DNA from 3 places in the Bacillus paramycoides genome. Region 3 is predicted to be linked to each of the others. Evidence: riboswitches for the same ligand, from Rfam matches in the RefSeq annotation. Region 3 holds a riboswitch; each other region holds the start of a gene.

Region 1 (6,252 bases), 1.2 Mb from region 3:
CCTCCGCTTAATTGATGTGGGTACTGTTCAAAACGTTTCTCTGCTTCATGTATCCCTAAATCCGTTAATAAATTAATCGCAATTTCTTTTGCTTCTCTTTTCGACTTTTTCTCATGTTGCAAAATCACCTCTGTAATTTGCCTTCCTACTTTCATCGTCGGATTTAAAGCGGACAGAGGGTCTTGAAAGATAAACGAAATGTCTTTCCCTCGAATTTGATTCCATTCTGATTCTTGTAAATTCGTTAATCCTTGAGAGTGGAAAGAGATGCTCCCGTCATCGATGTGAATAGATTCTTGATTTAATCCGACAATAGATTGTGCTGTAACACTTTTTCCTGAACCACTTTCTCCTACAAGTGCAACGATTTCACCTTCGTTAATAGAAAAGGAAACATGCTTCACAATTGCTTGCTTACTATTCTCTTTTTCAACGGCCAATGTTACGTTTTCTAAAGATAAGAGCTGTCCCATGTCTTTTCTCCTTTCGATTCCGTTTGACGATTTTTGGATCAATTGCATCTTGCAAACCATCACCAATTGCATTAAATGCGAACATAATGAGCGCAATCATCAGCGATGGGAAGAAAAGTTGCCACCATTCCCCACTTAATAGTGTCCCGAGCGCATCATTCGTCATCGTCCCCCAGCTCGCTGCTGGTGATTGTACCCCGAGTCCGATAAAACTTAAAAATGATTCTGAGAAAATAGCTGCGGGAATTGTAAATGATAAATTTACGATAATAATGCCTGTTAAGTTCGGAATGATATGTCCGTATATAATCTTCATATGCGATGTACCCAATCGCTCTGCTGCAATAACAAATTCTCTTTGCTTTAAAGATAAGACTTGCGCCCTAACGAGACGTGCCATACCAATCCACCCTGTTAATGCAAGAGCAATAATAATTGTAAAAAGTCCTGGTTTCATAATGATTAGTAGTAAAATAACAATTAATAAATATGGAATACCGTATAATACTTCAATCCCTCGTACAATCCACTCATCAATTAACGTTCCAAGGCGATTACGCCCTCTCACATATCCACTAAATCCCCCAATCAGTACACCAAGTCCTATATCAAGAACAGCCGCTATTAATCCAACTACTAATGAAATTTTCCCACCAGCCCAAGTACGTGCCCAAATATCCCGACCTAAATCATCTGTTCCGAACCAATGCTCACTACTAGGAGGTAAATTTGTCGCCTCTTTTACTTGTTCACTCGCGGTAAAAGGGGTTAAACTTTCACCGATAAGAGAGAAAATAATAATGAGTAATAATGTCAACGCTCCTAGAACTGCGATCGGATTTGATACAAACTTACGAAACACTTCTTTTTTTCGGCTAATCGTTTGCTGCTCTTTATTTATCGTTAATTCTTTTTTCTCTTCATTCGTTAATAGCTGTTTATTGATTTCATAAGCTCCCATTTAAATGCCCCCCTCCTTACGTAATAGAACGAATACGCGGATCAACAATACGGTGAATAATATCTGTAATGAAAATACAAGAAATTAATAATGCACTATAGAAAATTGTTGTTCCCATAATTACTGGATAATCTCGGTTAAAAATACTATCTACAAAATATTTTCCGAGACCGGGAATCGCAAAGATCTTTTCAATAATGAAAGTTCCTGTTAAAAGCCCAGCCATTAACGGTCCAACAAACGTTAGTACTGGAACAATTGCATTTCGAAGAGCATGCCTTATAATAATCTTCTTAATTGGTATACCTTTCGCTCTCGCTAGCTTAATATAATCACTCTGCAAAACTTCAATCATATTAGAGCGAACAAATCTTGTAATAACCGCGATTGGCCCTAATGCTAATGCGAATGACGGTAATACCGTATGTTCAAATGTGCCCCAAGACGCTACTGGTAAAAGTTCAAATTGTATAGCAAATACTTGTATAAATAATGGTGCTAAAATAAAACTTGGAATAGATATGCCGAGAATCGCAAGTAAACTCACACTATAATCAATTACTCTCCCGTGATAGAGAGCAGCAAATGTACCCGCTGCAATTCCGACTAACAATGAAATAACAAGTGCTTGTAAGCCGATGATTGCTGATGGACCAAATCCTGTCGTTATAATTTCTGATACACCTTGCCCCGTCGATTGAACAGATTCACCAAAATCAAAATGAACTACGCCGTCTAAATAAGCAACATATTGATTCCATAGCGGTTCATCAAGGTGATACTTTGCCCTCATGTTCTGCACAACTTCCGCCGGAAAGATCTTTGCATCCGATGAAAATGGATCCCCCGGAATAATGTGCATAATCAAAAATGTTACTGTTGTAATAATCCATAGTGTAAACACCATAACTGATAGTTTTTTAACAACATACACTCCAATAACCTCCTAAACTCATAAATTTACTTTGTTTTATTAACGTATCTTTCCCATTACTCCCTTTCCTCTTCTTAAAACACAAAAAGCCTTGATCTTAAAAAATAAGATCAAGGCTTAATAAACGAAGGCCCATCACTTATCTTTCAAGACTTGCTTGCTGGAATTAGCACGGTGTTCCTGTTACAGAACCCGCTGCTGAGGTGTCATAGGGCCAGTCCCTCTACCTCTCTGGATAAGTAAATTGCTATATTATTATTTGGTTCAAATTGTATATTTCGAATTATAATTCTGAAAAAATGAAAAGTCAATCAAATTGGATATATTTAGAAAAATCAGTTTTCTGTTATATTAGTTATTGAAATTACAATCTTTCACTTATAATAAAAAGAAATTGTATTAAAGGAGTTATAAAATGGATCCCTTACTTCTTGCTACTATAGGATTACCATTAACAATCGTTATACTTGTCATCATCGGCTTCTATAAACTCTTTATTAAAAAGAAACGTATCACTTCTTTTTATACTCCATTCGATAATATTACCGGACAAAAAATCTCTGCATTTCACGAAGAACAGAATGTATTAGTATCTGAGGATGAAGACGGAGATGGTAAGAAGAAAAAATAACCTTGCGCGTACGCAAGGTTATTTTTTCGTTTCTGCTTGAAAACGTTTATAGTATGTCGATGCTGTTGCAAAGTTAATTTCTATATCACGAATCAATGATGAGTCTTCTTCTTTAGCTAACTTCTGTAATTTTTTCATTGCTTGTTCCGATTCATTCAAGAAACCAGCGTATACCTCATGTTCTTGCTCTTTCGACTTTGGAACACGAATTTCTTTACGTATATTATCAATATCTTCTAACATGCTAGTCGTTACCTTTTGCACATCTTCTTTATATGTAGCATTCGTTATTTCCTTACCGCCCTTTTCTTTTGCCACTTCAAATAACTGTAGTGCTTTATTAATTTCTTTATTCATTTTCATATCGTATTTTTCATGTACTGCACGGTATTCTTTCATCTCTTCTGTTTGCTCAGTAGATTGCTCTACCTTTTCTTTCGGTTCTTTCGTATCTTTATTTCCATTACATCCTGCTAGAAGGATCATACTTCCCATTACAGCAATACCCAAAACCTTCTTCATCTCTTCTTCTCCTTTTATCTACAGCTACTACTCATTATAGTTTCTTTTATCTCCACTTGTTATTATACCGAGAACATCCTACTTTTTACACTTAAGACGCTACCTTAATATACATGCCTACATTTTTGTCACAGTATCGTCACTTTATGCAAATAACTTTTGCATCACCTTACAAAGCTGTATGAGTTATTTCAAAGAAATGAAAAAAGAGCTGATTCAAAAATATTTGAATCAGCTCTTTTTTATAAGTTAAGCCTCTAAATTTTGTCTTTGTTGCAGTTCAAACTGCTTTTCACTTCTTCTGGCCATAAACAAATAACATAACACAGCACCCATTTCACAAAGAGCTATTACAACACCCATCGGTAATGCGGTGTTGCTTCCGCCAATACCCACTAACGGTGCAACAAGCGCTCCTGAAATGAACTGTAATAATCCTAATAAGGCCGACGCTGTTCCTGCGGCTTGTTTCTGATTTCTCATCGCTAACGAGAACCCAGTTGTTGATACAACCCCGACACTTGATACGACAAGGAATAACGAGCATAAAACACCAATTAAACCTATTCCTAGTAAGATTGTCAGTAGTAAAGATAAACCACCAATAGCTGCGATAATAATACCAGCAACAAATAATGTCTTCTCATTCACTTTCCCTGCTAAACGACCCGTTACCTGACTAGCAATAATAATACCAATACCGTTGATTGCAAAGAATAAACTAAATTGCTGTGGTGATGCTCCGTATATGTTCTGTAGCACAAATGGTGAGCCCGAAATGTATGCAAACATTGCCGCCGTTACTAGCCCTTGAGACAATGCATATCCCATAAACAGACGATCCTTTAATAGTTTTCCGTACGTCGCCAACGTCCCTGACAATCCACCTGTTTCTCTCTCTTCAGGAGGTAATGTTTCACGTAATACGAAAGTAGCTGATATTAACATGAATACACTAATTGCTCCAAGAACAATGAAGACACCGCGCCATGTTGTAAACTGTAGCAATTGTCCTCCAATAATCGGTGCCAAAATAGGCGCTGCTCCGTTTACTAACATGAGTAGCGAGAAAAACTTCGTCATTTCAGAACCCGAATACATGTCACGTACCATTGCACGTGATATAACAATCCCAGCCGATCCTGAAGCTCCTTGTAAGAAGCGCAATAACACTAAAGTCCAAATAGATGGTGCAATAGCACAAAGTAAAGAAGAAGCAACATAAATAATAAGAGCAATAATAAGAGGTTTGCGCCTTCCGTAAATATCACTAATTGAACCGACAAATAATTGCCCTACTGAAAGCCCAAGTAAACAAGCTGTCAATGTAAGCTGCGCCAGGGATGCACCTGTCTGTAAATCATCCGTTAATTTCGGTAACGAAGGCAAATACATATCGATAGATAACGGCCCAATTGCCGTAAGTGTCCCTAGTACAAGAATCATCCATAACCTATTTGTCTTTACAGGTTTATATATTTCTTGATTAACTCCATTCACTTTTTCTGTTCACCCTTTCCTATACATAATGAATCGTAACAATTATAGTTACAACATAAACATACGTCAAGTATAGCGCATTTTCCTGTTTTATACTGTAAAAAAAAAGCGATAAAATTTCTATCGCTTTACTTTTTCAAATTGCTATTTGCAAATTTAGATACGGAAGACATCGCCTCTCCTGTATCTAAATATGTGATTTGAATTGGATCTCCCACTTCTGTAAACATAGCATATGGGAATTTCTTCACAGGTATCATAAATACTTTTTGTTCATTCTCTAACAGTACGTACACAATTGTATTTTCACCTGATTTTTCTTTATATACACGTTGTACAACGCCTTCTTTTTGTGCCTCTTTACCATTTGAAGTTGGTCTAAATGAATCCCCACTTCCGCTCAGCGCATTTTTATAATTCTCAAGCGCTTCTTTTTGCGTCGAACCTGTTGCAAATATTTTCGCGTTAGAAGCATAGATAACTGTATGAGCACGTACTAAACCTCCGTCATCAATAACAGGTACAATCCAAGAAGGTTTACCGTACACGTTATAAATAACCGGCATCGTTCCATGCCATTTCTCTCTCTTAAAGGAATTATCCACTACTTCCGAAGCAGCTGAACCGTCCATAATTCCCTTTACTTCTTTTCCGTTATAGTAATACAACTTACCTGTACGCGCATCAATAAGCGAGTAACCTAACGCAGAATCTACTCCTTCTTTCGGGGAGGTGAAATCAGTAAAGTAATATAACGTTCCATCCTTACCGAAGATTGGTGTAACTCCTTCTTTCGTTCCCCACTCAGTCGGGATTTTCATATCAGTTTGCGAGAATTTTGTATTCCAAAATCCGTGAATATATTTACCGAAATACGTATTTAATGTAGATGCAGTCTCGTGATTTAATACGCCATCAACGAATTTAGGTGCCTTTCCTTTTTCGTATCTTTTCACTTCACCTGTTTGTGCATCTACTACTACAACGCCCTCTACTTCAAATCCAGATCTTCCTGAAATAAATTCACCATACGTCATTGTATAATACGGTTTCCCTTTATCATCCACTTCAAATTTAGGTTTCCCTTTAAAGATTAGATTTGGTTCTGCTTGCCTTACAACACGCTCTAAATGATTTCCGAAGAACATGCTTGGCACATATTTCATTTTATAACCAAGGTGCAGTTTCGCTTCCGCATCCGGGTTCGTACCTGACATCGTTACGTATCCTG
Region 2 (6,252 bases), 1.8 Mb from region 3:
TTAGCTGCGGTATTAGTTATGCAGCCGAAATTATTATTATTAGATGAACCGACGGCGCAGTTAGATCCCATTGCTGCGAAAGAGTTTTTAGGATTGTTAAAACGTATTAACGAAGAACTTGGCATTACGATTGTGTTAAGTGAACATCGTTTAGATGAAGTGATCCCACTTGCTACGCGCGTTATTTGTATGAATAATGGTCAAATCGTGTATGATGGAAATCCTAAAACGGTTATCGCGAACATGTGGGAAGTAGAAAAATTCCGTCCATTTATTCCGCAAATTCCAAGATTGTTTTTAGAGTGGAATGCAAAAGATATTCCCTTTACAGTGCGAGAAGCGCAAATGAAACTGAATAATTTTTCAGAGATATCATATGTGAATGAGCCAATAGCACAAAGTGAAAAGCACGAAGTTATTTTAAGTGCAGAGCATATTTCGTTCCAATATGAAAAAAATAGTCCACTTATTTTACGAGATTTAACTGTATCGATTGAAAAAGGAAAATGGGCAGCTCTCGTTGGGAAAAATGGTACAGGTAAGTCTACACTGTTAACGCTTTTAGCTGGATTGCAAAAAGCGAGAAGAGGGAAAGTAAAGTGGAATGGGAAAGTGATACATAAAATTGATTCGAAAGAACGATTTAAAAGTATTGGGTATGTATCGCAGCATCCATATTATCATTTTACATTTGATACAGTGTGGGATGAGGTGTATGAACGTGCACGTGAATTATACGGAGAACGAGGAAAAGAAATAGCAGAAGATGTGCTAAAACAATTTTGGTTATATTCGCTTAAAGAACGCCACCCGCATGATTGTAGCGGGGGAGAACAACAATTACTCGCGTTATGTACAACGTTATTATCAAAGCCGACTTTATTATTACTTGATGAACCGACAAAGGGATTAGATCCATGGAAGAAAGAACGAGTAGGAGAGCTATTTAGGAAGTTGCAAAAAGAAGGTACAACAATTGTAATGGCAACGCATGATATTGAGTTTGCAGCGAAATACGTTGATCAATGTATGATGTTATTTGACGGAGCAGTTATTATGAATGATGCACCGAAAGAATTTTTTAGTGGTAACTTCTTTTATACAACATCTATTAATCGATTCATTCGAAAAGAGTTGCCATATGCATTAACGTGGGAGGATGTGTACGAAGCGTGTCCAAACGATATGTTGCATTCATAATATGTATTTTTGCAGTAATAATAGGCACATTACTCTTTACGACACTTATCATGGACGGTTATTACATGTTAAGTAGTTTGTTTTTATTAGTTGTTATTATGTTACCGTTCTATATTCGTTTTGAAAGAAAGGCGTTTGTTTCACGTGAAATTGTTCTCGTTGCTGTGTTAGCAGCAATTGCAGCAGTTAGCCGCGTACCATTTTCTCTTTTACCAAGTGTACAGCCGACTTCTTTTGTCATTATCGTTTCTGCGATTGTGTTTGGGAGTGAAACTGGTTTTATGATCGGGGCAACAGCGGCCATCGTATCTAACATTTTTTTAGGACAAGGTCCGTGGACGCCGTGGCAAATGTTTTCTTGGGGCATGATTGGTTTTATAGCTGGATTATTACGTAATACATTTTTAATGAAAAAGCTATGGGGAAGACTTCTATACGGATTGTTTGTTGGATTTTTATTTGGCTGGATTATGAACTTATGGGGGCTTCTCGGGTTTATACGTGAGGCAACGTGGGAAGCTGTTATTTCGTATTATATCGCAAGTTTTTATTTCGATTTGAGCCATGCGATTTCAAATGTTATTTTCTTACTATTATTTAGTACGTCTTGGATTACGATTCTTACGAGATTCAAAAAGAAATATGGCATATTAGATAAGCATAACATGGCATAGAAAAGCATACTCATATAAGGTAGGGTCGCGACTTACATATTCGTTTGCCTCTTTCATGCTTCTTACATATTGTAAGGAGCATTTTTTATTGTCAAAAAATTGATCCAATATACTTCCGTTATTATATAAGATTATTTGTATAATAGTAGGTGAGAAATGTTTTCGAAGAGGAGGTGTATAGTTAATGAAGTTAGTTATTCCGAAGCAACACGGTGCATGGGCTATGCTCGTTATACCATTTCTATTAAGTGTCATACTTGGGAAACCTACTATGTATCATGTTCCGTTGTTTTTAGCTTGGTTCTTTATCTATTTAGCTACGTATCCATTTCTTACGTACATAAAGCAAAGACGAAAAAAAAAGTATTTACATGCTGCAATTGTATATTTTATCATCGCATTTATATTTGGGATGATTTCTCTATTATATGAATGGCGCATTCTTTTATTCGTAGTATTCATGATCCCATTATTTATAGTAAATATGTATTACGCTCGTCAAAAAAATGAAAGAGCATTACTAAATGACATCAGTGCAATTATTGTTTTCTGTATTGGTGGTTTAGTTAGTTATTATTTTTCAATGAAACTTATAGATAAAACAGCATTATTTATTGCGCTTATTTCATTTTTATATTTTTTAGGAAGTACGTTTTATGTGAAAACGATGATACGCGAGAAAAATAATCCGAAGTATCGCCTTATATCATGGGGTTATCATATTCTATTAACAATCATTGTATTTGCTATTAATCCCTGGTGCTCCCTTATTTTTATACCGAGTGTCATTCGAGCAATTATGTTGTACGGTAAAAAGATTTCTATTATAAAAGTAGGGGTTTTAGAAATTGCTAATTCTGTATATTTTTTAATCATAACGGCAATAATTATGAAGTATGCCATTTGAAAAAACTTCCCACCTTATGATGGGAAGTTTTTTCAATCTTGTTCTAAAATGTGAACGGTGTAATCACAGCGTTGAATAGCTTGTTCGATCGCATAAAGAGATTGTTCAATACGTGCGCGATTAAAGTCTTTTTCAACAGTTTGTAGTGCTGCTTCTAAACAATGTTTTGCTTCTTGTAATGATTGAAAAGAATCTTGTACATATCCGCGAGCATTTTCGTGCATTTCATAATCCTCCTTGCATGTTCATATATGTATAGTATGAACAGTAAGAAGCAAAATATAATTTGTTATATTTGTTTGACAATTAAAATGAAATTACGTATAGTAAGAATTAAGTGAATATTTTCTTATCCAGAGAGGTGGAGGGACTGGCCCGATGAAACCCAGCAACCGCGATGCAGGTGCTAATTCCAGCAGAACAAATTTGTTCTGGGAGATAAGACGAAGATATATACGTAACTTCTTCTTATCGGAGAGGTTTTTTTATTGCAAAAAAACCGATTACGAAAATTTATATTAAGAAGAAAGGGGTTGCGAAGTACTGTGACACTCGAAAAATACGTAAAACTGCGTAGTACAGTTTATGAATATATGATAGAGCAAGATAAGCCAATATCATTGTTAGATATTCAAGAACATATCGTTTCGCATCATGAAGGAAAATTCACGAAAAAGATGTTACATCAATTTTATTTATCAAGACTATTAGATGAACTGAAACTGGATGGGAAAATCACATTAGCTGATGAATATCTCTATACTGAAAAAGGGGTATTTTATAAGGCGAGAAAAGGGAGCTAAGCTCTCTTTTTTTTGAAGTATGTAGAGTAAAAGACTGCTTAAGCAGCCTGATACAGGGAATGGTGTTGAGTGTGTAGTGTCAAAGATTGAATATGCCTGAAAGAGGCAATTCATATCGGCTGCAAATGAAAAGAGACACCTTCGCCGAATAGGTGTCAGTCGTTTTGTCATATAGGCTTGCTATTTGACAGTTATTAGAATAACATGCAGGGGTTGTGGAAGTCAAAAGGGAATTAAAGGAAGAGGTGCTATTATGTACGCTTACTTATTACATGATATAACAAAATGGATTCCTAAGTACATTATGGATCAAGGGTATGAATATTATGAAGAAGGACATGTAGATGATGTTGAAATACAAGGCAAGAAAATATTTGCTTTCGTTACTGGAAATGCAGGAAACTATGAAGTGATTATTGATCTTGAAGACTTTACAGAAAGTAGCTGCGAATGTCCATATGAAAACTATTGTAAGCATATGGCGGCAGTTGTTTATGATATTCAAGGTGCTGGTGAGAGTACAGTGAAAGAGAAACTGAAAGATTTAGAAAAGGAAGAGTTACTTACCGTATTAAATCGTTTATTACAAAGTTCGAAAAACATGCAAATTGTAGAGCAGATGTTAAAGAAGGGGAAACTTTAACTTATAGAGGGAGTTGTTTTGTAGTGAATGTATTAATTGTATACGCTCATCCTAGTCCTTCAAGTTTTAACGCAGCGATTTTAAAGCATGTGCAAAAAGGGTTACAAGAAACAGATCATTCAGTTACGGTACTTAATTTATATAAAGAACAATTTGATCCCGTCCTTGTATTTAATGAAGAGAAGAAAAGGCTCGTACGTTATGAATGAAATGAAACGTATTATAAATTGTTGTAATTATGATAATAAACTTTTTCGTACATATATTAATTGCTTAATCCAATTGAAGAAATGTAGTGAAACGTTTCAACAAATACAGATTCAATTAAGAAATGATTATTTAATAAGAGGAATTTGTGAAAGAGAAGTGGATGAGTTAGTAAGAGGAAGTAAAGAGTATGAAGCGTATTTTCTCCCTAAAGCGTTACAATGGAATTTCCTTAAGAAAAATCCACATTTAATTGAACAAGTATGTGGAGATTTTTTTGCATTTGAGGCATTACATCTTACGGAGATAGAGTGGGAGAATGTGATAAATTGCATGGGAAATAAATAATTTATTATGTAAGAAAGCTAGTATAAAACTAGCTTTTCGTTTAAATAAATAAGAAACATAGACTAATGATAAATCCTGCATATAGTAAGTTAACAACGCAAAATCCCATAATGTCACGAGCACCTAAACCAGCTATCGCTAATGCGGGTAATGCCCAGAAAGGTTGAATTAAATTTGTCCAAGCATCGCCCCACGCAATTGCCATTGCTGTTTTTGCTGCAGGTACACCAAGTTCAGCGCCAGCAGGAATCATAATTGGTGCTTGCACGGCCCATTGACCGCCACCAGATGGAACGAAAATATTAACGATGCCAGCACTTAAAAAAGTAAAGAGCGGGAAAGTCGTTTCGTTTGAAATGCTAATAAAGAAATTCGAAATAGCTCCTCCAAGTGAAAGTCCTTCACTATTTGCTCCAATCATCATCCCCATAATTCCTGCATAAAACGGAAATTGAAGTAAAATACCAGAAGCACTTTTCGTAGAATCTGAAAAAGCGCGAATATATTGAATCGGAGTACGGTGGAAAATAAGTCCAGCAATTAATAACATAAAAATCACGATATCTAGCGTAAGGTTAAAGCCTTTCGTATAAAAGTAATTGAAAATATAGATAAGACCTAACAAGCCAACGCAAAGTGTAATAATGATGCTATTTTCCATTTTTTCAGCGAACGTATTGTTTCCTACTTCTTGAGCGGCAGCTTCTTCATGGAATACGCTAGGATTTACAGTTATCGTATGTTTTTCATCTGGATGCATCGCTTTATTAATGAGAGGCATTGTAACAAGAAAAATAATAACTGGTACAAGTGCGTATGGTGAGAATAACGTTTCTGTTATTGGAATCGCTTCTTTAATACTTCCAGCTGTCGTTTTAATTAACGTTTCACCGCCAGTTGCTAACGTAAGAGGAATAGAAGCAGAAAGCCCCGCATGCCAAATGAGAAATCCAGAGTAGGAAGAGGCAATGGCTAGTCTATAATCTAATCCTTCCAACTGCCTTGCTACTTCTTTTGCATATAATACAGATACAACAATACCAAATCCCCAGTTTATGTATGCCCCTAGTAAACTAACGATTGAAATGGCAATAATACCTTGTCCATTCGTTTTCGGTAATCTTGCAGCTTTCGTTAATCCTTTTTTAATAAGAGGCGCGTTTGCTAAAGCAGATCCTGTCACGAGTACAAGTGCCATTTGCATAGAAAAGGCGAGAAGTCCCCAAATACCATCACCCCAATGAGTGATCATCTCGACCGGCGTTTGGTGAGTCGCAAACATGCCGAAGAAGATAACAAAAACAGTTAATAAACATGATAAAATAAACGGTTCTGGCAAGAAACGTTGCACTAAGGCGACGCAACCATTTGTAAAAGAACGAAACAAAATAGATCAACCTCCTTATGTATGTTTATTACAATTATTCGAGGTTGTTTCGTTCATAACCTTTTGAATTTAGAAAATTCTGA
Region 3 (6,252 bases):
TTGCTGAATTTCTAACCAATGAAACTGAATCGCCTGTCTTGTCGTAATATCTATTACGTCACGCCCATAATCCTCAGCGATAGAAGCAAGCACTTCTGCCTGTGCATTCGTAATAATCCCTGAAGGAATATTTACACGCATCATAAAATAACCAGCTTCTTTCGGTCTTTGTAAATACAACCCTGCCCATTTGAATGCGTCCCACTCTTCTTTCGGAATAGATTCGAAGCCATTCTCTGCATAGTAAGGAATATCATTAAAGATCTCCAAGCCATCTTTTTTTAATTTATTTTTCTCAGTTTGATTTAATTTTTCATTGTTAGCCCATACTTTTTCATAACTCATTTTTTAATCCCCCTATATAAAGTGAAACTTTAATCAGTGGGGAGTGTTCATCCCCCACTGATTATTAGTTGAACCAATCGGGCATTTACGGGCAGTTCATCTCCCGTCTAACTTCTTTGCCCTAGCCAAATTTTGAGTTGGGAGTTTTACTGCCCGTTAATGCGGGATAAAACTACGCTCTTGTAAGTACTTCACGATTTGTTCTGCACATTCTTCAATAGAATACTTTTGCGTTTCTACAATTAATTCCGCTTGCTCTGGTTCCTCATACGGTGAATCGATACCTGTAAACTCTTTAATATCACCTTTTCTTGCTTTTTTATAAAGCCCTTTCGGATCACGCTTTTCACACTCTTCAATTGGACATTTTACAAACACCTCTATAAACTCATCTGCCGCTAATAGATCTCTAACTTGTTTTCGGTCTACTCGAAACGGTGAAATAAAAGCTGTAAGAACAACAGTACCTTGATCTACAAATAGCTTCGCTACTTCGCCAATTCTTCTTATATTCTCCATACGATCACTTTCAGAGAAACCTAAGTCTTTATTTAAACCGTGACGTATATTATCTCCATCTAGTACATAGTTTCCAATATTCTTTTCAAATAGTTTACGAGCCACCGCGTTGGCTACTGTGGATTTACCTGAAGCTGATAACCCAGTAAACCAAACTACGAAACTATGATGCCTATTTTTTACTCTTCTCTCATCTTTTGAAACAGATGCTGTATGCCAAGTAATATTTGTGTCCATCTCATTCTCTCCCTATTCAGTTACTACTTCTTTTTTCAAACCTTTAATTAGTACTTCCACTACTTCTTTACGACTAAATGTACTTGGCGGAACCTCACCGTTTCTTAATAATTCTCTTACTTTCGTACCCGATAAAATGACATGATCTTCTTTTCCGTGCGGGCATGTTTTCGTCGAAGCCATCGCTTCACATTTCGTGCAGTAAAAACTATGTTCAAAAAATAGCGGTGTAATCCCTAATTCTTCTACTGTAAAGTTTGTAAAAATTTCTTGCGCTTCATAAGTACCGTAATAATCTCCTACCCCTGCATGATCGCGCCCTACAATAAAGTGGGTACATCCAAAATTCTTTCTGACTAGTGCATGAAATATCGCTTCCCTCGGTCCTGCGTAACGCATTGCTGCAGGAAATACACCTAAAAAAACACGATCTTTCGGATAATAGTTTTGAAGTAACACTTCATAGCTTTCCATTCTTACATCAGCAGGAATATCGTCCGACTTCGTTTCCCCAACGAGCGGATTTAAAAAGAGACCATCTACAATTTCAAGAGCAGATTTTTGAATATATTCATGGGCACGATGTACCGGATTTCTCGTTTGGAATCCGACTACTGTTTTCCAACCACGTTTTTTAAATTCTTCTCTCGTTTCAATTGGATCTAAATGATAAGAAGGAAATGGATTACTTTCAAAACGTTTCGTAAGAATAATAGCTCCTCCGACGTAAACGTTCGGTCGTTCATATAATTTTTTCACTCCTGGATGAGCCTCATCCGTCGTTTTATACACTAGTAACGCTTCTTTTTCCTTATCAGGCGCAAAAATATCTTCTATTTGAATGACACCATATACGTTTCCATCGTTAACAAGTTTTACTTTCTCTCCAGCTATTAGACTCTCTGCTACTTCTTCTGTTACTGGTAATGTAATTGGTATACTCCAAACGCTCCCATTAGCTAAACGAAGCGTTTCTACGACCGAATTATAATCTTTCTTCCCTAAAAAACCAGTAAGCGGGCTATATCCCCCTGTCGCTAATAGCTCTAAATCACTTAACGCAATGTTGTCTAGTTGAATTTCTTTTTCAATTTGTGATATGTCATATGTCTCGTCTATAAGATTTACTAATTCGTTTCTTGTACTCATTTTCTATATCCTCTCTTAGCTTTATTTTCAAATTCATCTTATTGGTAATGTAGACCACATTCAGTTTTCACTTTCCCGGCCCATCTACCATCTCTCGAATCGCCACCCTCACCTACAGGTAACGTACACTTCTCACACCCAATACTTGGATATCCAACATCATGCAGCGGGTTATACGGCAATCTATGTTTGTATACATATCGCCATACCTCTTTCCATGTCCAATGAATGAGTGGACAAACTTTAATAGATTGAAAGCGATGATCTTGATTTATAAACTTTGTATGCTTACGCGTTTCTGATTGTTCCCTCCTTAAACCCGATATCCACGCTTTTTCCGCTGCTAATGATTTTTCTAACGGTAAAATTTTTCTAATCTTACAACAAAGATTCGGATTACTTTCCCATAATTTCTCACCATGCAACTTCGCTTGTTCATCAAGCGTAAGTTCCGGTTGTTTTTCTATAATATTTAATGAAGGAAATCGCCTCCGCACTTTTTGAATTAATTCATACGTTTCTTGAAAATGAACATTTGTATCTAAAAATACAACTTTAGCAGATGGATTTACTTGGTTTATAAGATGCAGCAATACCATACCTTCCACTCCGAAGCTACATGCGTATACAATTTCACCTTCATATTCTTTATAAGCCCAACTTAAAACAGATAGCGCGCCTTTCGTTTCATCTTCTTCTGAAAATGAAACATTATTTTCTTCCCACGTTTCATAAGTCAACATGTTCTTTCCCCCTGTAAAAGCAAAAAGACGGTTTTAACCTAATCAAAATAGGTTAAAACCGCCTCTAGTTTTTCTAGTCAGCGCTTTTTACTTTAAACGTACCTTTTCACTTTTCTCTAATTGAATGACTTTTCCATCTTGCACAACAATTGTAATTGAACCATATTTCATATCAGCAAGCATCGCTTCAATTTTCTCAGATACTTCCTCAAAATGTTCCCGTACGCTCACGCGAACAGCCCCCCTTTTTATTCATAAAAAAAATCTTTCCCATTTCGAAAAGACTGTTCGGTAATATATTTTACCTTATCTTTCAAAATGGATTCCATTTTGCTGGATTTAGCACCTTGCTTTCTATAAGCAGGTTGCCGAGCTTCGTCGGGCCAGTTCCCTCCGCTTCTCTTGATAAGCTTTGTATTTGTATTTTATCACAATTCTGATTTTTTTCAATCCTAGTTTTCCGATATATTTTAATTATTTTATTTTATAAAAAAGGAATTGCCCCTCCGAACAACTCCTTTTTCCTCATTTAAACAAGTTCTTTAATACGTATGCGATCGTTCCCAATAATATTTTCATATGTTTCGCGCTCTACAACAATTTGTGATGTACCACCTTTCGCGAAGACGACAGCTGGTCTACGAATCCGATTATAATTATTCGCCATCGAGTACCCGTATGCCCCTGTACAAGAAATTGCTAGTAAATCCGCAGAGGCAACTTTCGGTAGATTAATATCCCAAATTAACATATCTCCACTCTCACAGCATTTCCCTGCAATCGAAACAACTTCCTCATTCTCATCGTTCCCTCGATTCGCTAACATCGCTTCATAACGAGCGTTATATAAAGCAGGTCTTAAATTATCAGTCATCCCACCATCCACTGATACATATTTCCGAATACCAGGAATGTCTTTCACAGATCCAACTGTATAAAGTGTCGTTCCGGCATCACCTACAATACTACGGCCTGGTTCAACCCATATTTCTGGCAAGGGATAGTTACATACTGTAAATTGCTCTCTCACTGCACTTGTTACAGCTCGCACATACGTCTCAAGAGTTAATGGCGTATCTGACTCTGTATAGCGTATTCCGAATCCTCCGCCCACATTTAGCACTTTTACTACATAGTTTGTTCGCTCTCTCACTTCTTCTAAAAATTGACGAAGAACTTCAATCGCTCGCACAAAGCCGGCCGTTTCAAATATTTGTGATCCGATATGTGAATGAATTCCTAACACGTTATAATTTGATTTTTGTAAAGCAAGCTCAATTGCTTGCATCGCTTGACCATTTGACACGCCAAATCCAAATTTTGAATCATCTTGACCTGTTGTAATATATTCATGTGTGTGCGCCTCTACCCCGGGCGTTACACGAATTAATATGTTCACAAATTTCCCATGTTGCACTGCTAAATCATGCAAAATTTCTAATTCTAAGAAGTTATCTACGACAAAACAACCAATATTCGCCTGAAGAGCCATCACAATTTCTTCATCTGTTTTGTTATTGCCGTGAAAATGAATGCGCGATGCCGGAAATCCTGCTTGTAGTGCAGTATATAATTCCCCTCCAGAAACAACATCTAATGACATATTCTCTTCACGAGCTACTCGGCACATCTCCATGCACAAGAACGCCTTGCTTGCATATGCTACTTGATAAGAGAAACCACTTTCTTTAAAAGCACGATGAAACGCGCGACACTTTCCTCGAATTGACTCTTCATCGTATACATAAAGTGGTGTTCCATATTGTTTTGCTAGCTGCGTCGTATCGCACCCTCCAATTTCTAAGTGTCCTTGCCCATTGATTCGGCTTGTGCCGTGTAAATACATTTGAATTCCTCCCTTATTTCCTCTAAAACTCATAACCCCAATCTTCTATTCATTGCAGCACGCTTTTAGATAGACAAAAAACGCGCGGAACAATGTTCACACGCGTTTCTTATTAGGAAAAATATATATTGAAAAAATAAACGAGTTGTTATCTCCTCAAAATAAGAAACCGCATCAACATCTCCAAATAGCTCTCCATAAAATAAATCTTATGACAGTACTACATTTATTCAATGCAGTCCCAATATATGAATAAGATGGTTATTCTTATATTTCGGCAATAGTCCCTTTCAACCTATGATCACAGATTCCATTAAATCTCCCATAGCTTACTCTTTCCTATCGCGGCCTCTACCTTTGAGAGTAGATGAGGTAAGTCTATTTAATTTTCAAACATCTAATTGTTGCTATTAACAATACCAAAGGACCATTTTATTTGTCAAATAATTTTTTATATTGTTTTTTTACAGTTTAGTTTTGTATCGTTTGGTAAGCGCTTTACTAAAACCTTTGTCACTTCCCATTCGCCTTCTTCGTTATTAAATGTAATCGTTACCTTCTCAAATGGTGGAGCAATTTTCCCGGCAACACGTTCATACTTCGTTACTTCAATAACTGCTTGAAATAAATATGTACCGCTATACACTTTTTTCAAACTAATAATTTTCGGGCATTGATAAGGCTTCAAGCTCCCATATTGTTTTTCAATCGCTTTATTTATTTTCGGAAATAAGACAGAATAAAGGGCATCTTCCATAAGAGGTGCATCATATTGGGCTACCGACACACTCGGTGAAGCAAAAAGTATAACACTACTACATACTATAAAATACAATAACTTTCGCATTATAACCTCCTTACACGATTCTTTCTGCGCACGACAATAATCATACATAGAAACTCCGTTTTATTGTCTCCTACTGCCCTTTTTCTACTCAATTATTATAAAAAAGCCCACAACTCTCTTTTATTTTCGTATAATGATACTCATAGTATAATAAACATAATAACAAAGGACTGTTCGTATATATAAAATGAGGCGCTAATCAAATCGACTCACAAGAACTGTCATGCTTTTTAGGAGAGGAGTATATTATGCTACAACGTCTGTTTCCAAAACTGCGATTTGCACTCGTTGCAGTCGTTTTATTATGGATAAAAACATATATTGTGTACAAGCTAGCATTTGATATTAAAATTGATAATTTCTTTGAAGAATTTATGCTTTTTATTAATCCACTAGCTGCGTTACTTTTATTTTTCGGTTTTGCTTTATTTGCATCTAAACACCGAAACCGCATTATAGTTGGAATTAGTTTTATACTATCGTTCATTTTATTTGGAAATGCAATGTTTTATGGGTTTTATAACGATTTCGTTACGTTCCCAGTATTATTTCAAACAAATAATATG

What was found. Region 3 has a riboswitch for S-adenosylmethionine ahead of AAG068_RS07165 (YezD family protein). Riboswitches for the same ligand answer to the same signal wherever they lie in the genome.
Region 1: it holds a riboswitch for S-adenosylmethionine, as region 3 does, so the genes downstream of both, AAG068_RS01065 (ABC transporter permease) here and AAG068_RS07165 (YezD family protein) in region 3, are expected to answer to the same signal.
Region 2: it holds a riboswitch for S-adenosylmethionine, as region 3 does, so the genes downstream of both, AAG068_RS16415 (hypothetical protein) here and AAG068_RS07165 (YezD family protein) in region 3, are expected to answer to the same signal.

What each region holds. Positions count from the first base shown of each region.
Region 1 is NZ_CP152427.1:180,271-186,522, reverse strand. Features, by position in the region: gene AAG068_RS01075 (ABC transporter ATP-binding protein) at 1-473, opposite strand, end outside; gene AAG068_RS01070 (ABC transporter permease) at 430-1,434, opposite strand; gene AAG068_RS01065 (ABC transporter permease) at 1,451-2,368, opposite strand; SAM riboswitch class I at 2,505-2,610, opposite strand; gene AAG068_RS01060 (DUF3951 domain-containing protein) at 2,784-2,999, shown strand; gene AAG068_RS01055 (hypothetical protein) at 3,018-3,521, opposite strand; gene AAG068_RS01050 (multidrug effflux MFS transporter) at 3,771-5,021, opposite strand; gene AAG068_RS01045 (DUF3981 domain-containing protein) at 5,150-6,252, opposite strand, start outside.
Region 2 is NZ_CP152427.1:3,191,893-3,198,144, reverse strand. Features, by position in the region: gene AAG068_RS16435 (ABC transporter ATP-binding protein) at 1-1,200, shown strand, start outside; gene AAG068_RS16430 (ECF transporter S component) at 1,173-1,874, shown strand; gene AAG068_RS16425 (YwiC-like family protein) at 2,059-2,781, shown strand; gene AAG068_RS16420 (hypothetical protein) at 2,814-3,005, opposite strand; SAM riboswitch class I at 3,128-3,226, shown strand; gene AAG068_RS16415 (hypothetical protein) at 3,327-3,584, shown strand; gene AAG068_RS16410 (SWIM zinc finger family protein) at 3,838-4,227, shown strand; partial or broken gene AAG068_RS16405 (NAD(P)H-dependent oxidoreductase) at 4,251-4,418, shown strand; gene AAG068_RS16400 (group-specific protein) at 4,429-4,782, shown strand; gene AAG068_RS16395 (short-chain fatty acid transporter) at 4,823-6,169, opposite strand.
Region 3 is NZ_CP152427.1:1,373,629-1,379,880, reverse strand. Features, by position in the region: gene AAG068_RS07185 (nitrite/sulfite reductase) at 1-345, opposite strand, end outside; gene cysC (adenylyl-sulfate kinase) at 502-1,101, opposite strand; gene sat (sulfate adenylyltransferase) at 1,114-2,250, opposite strand; gene AAG068_RS07170 (phosphoadenylyl-sulfate reductase) at 2,289-2,993, opposite strand; gene AAG068_RS07165 (YezD family protein) at 3,081-3,224, opposite strand; SAM riboswitch class I at 3,297-3,405, opposite strand; gene lysA (diaminopimelate decarboxylase) at 3,523-4,839, opposite strand; lysine riboswitch at 5,020-5,201, opposite strand; gene AAG068_RS07155 (DUF3888 domain-containing protein) at 5,291-5,686, opposite strand; gene AAG068_RS07150 (LTA synthase family protein) at 5,935-6,252, shown strand, end outside.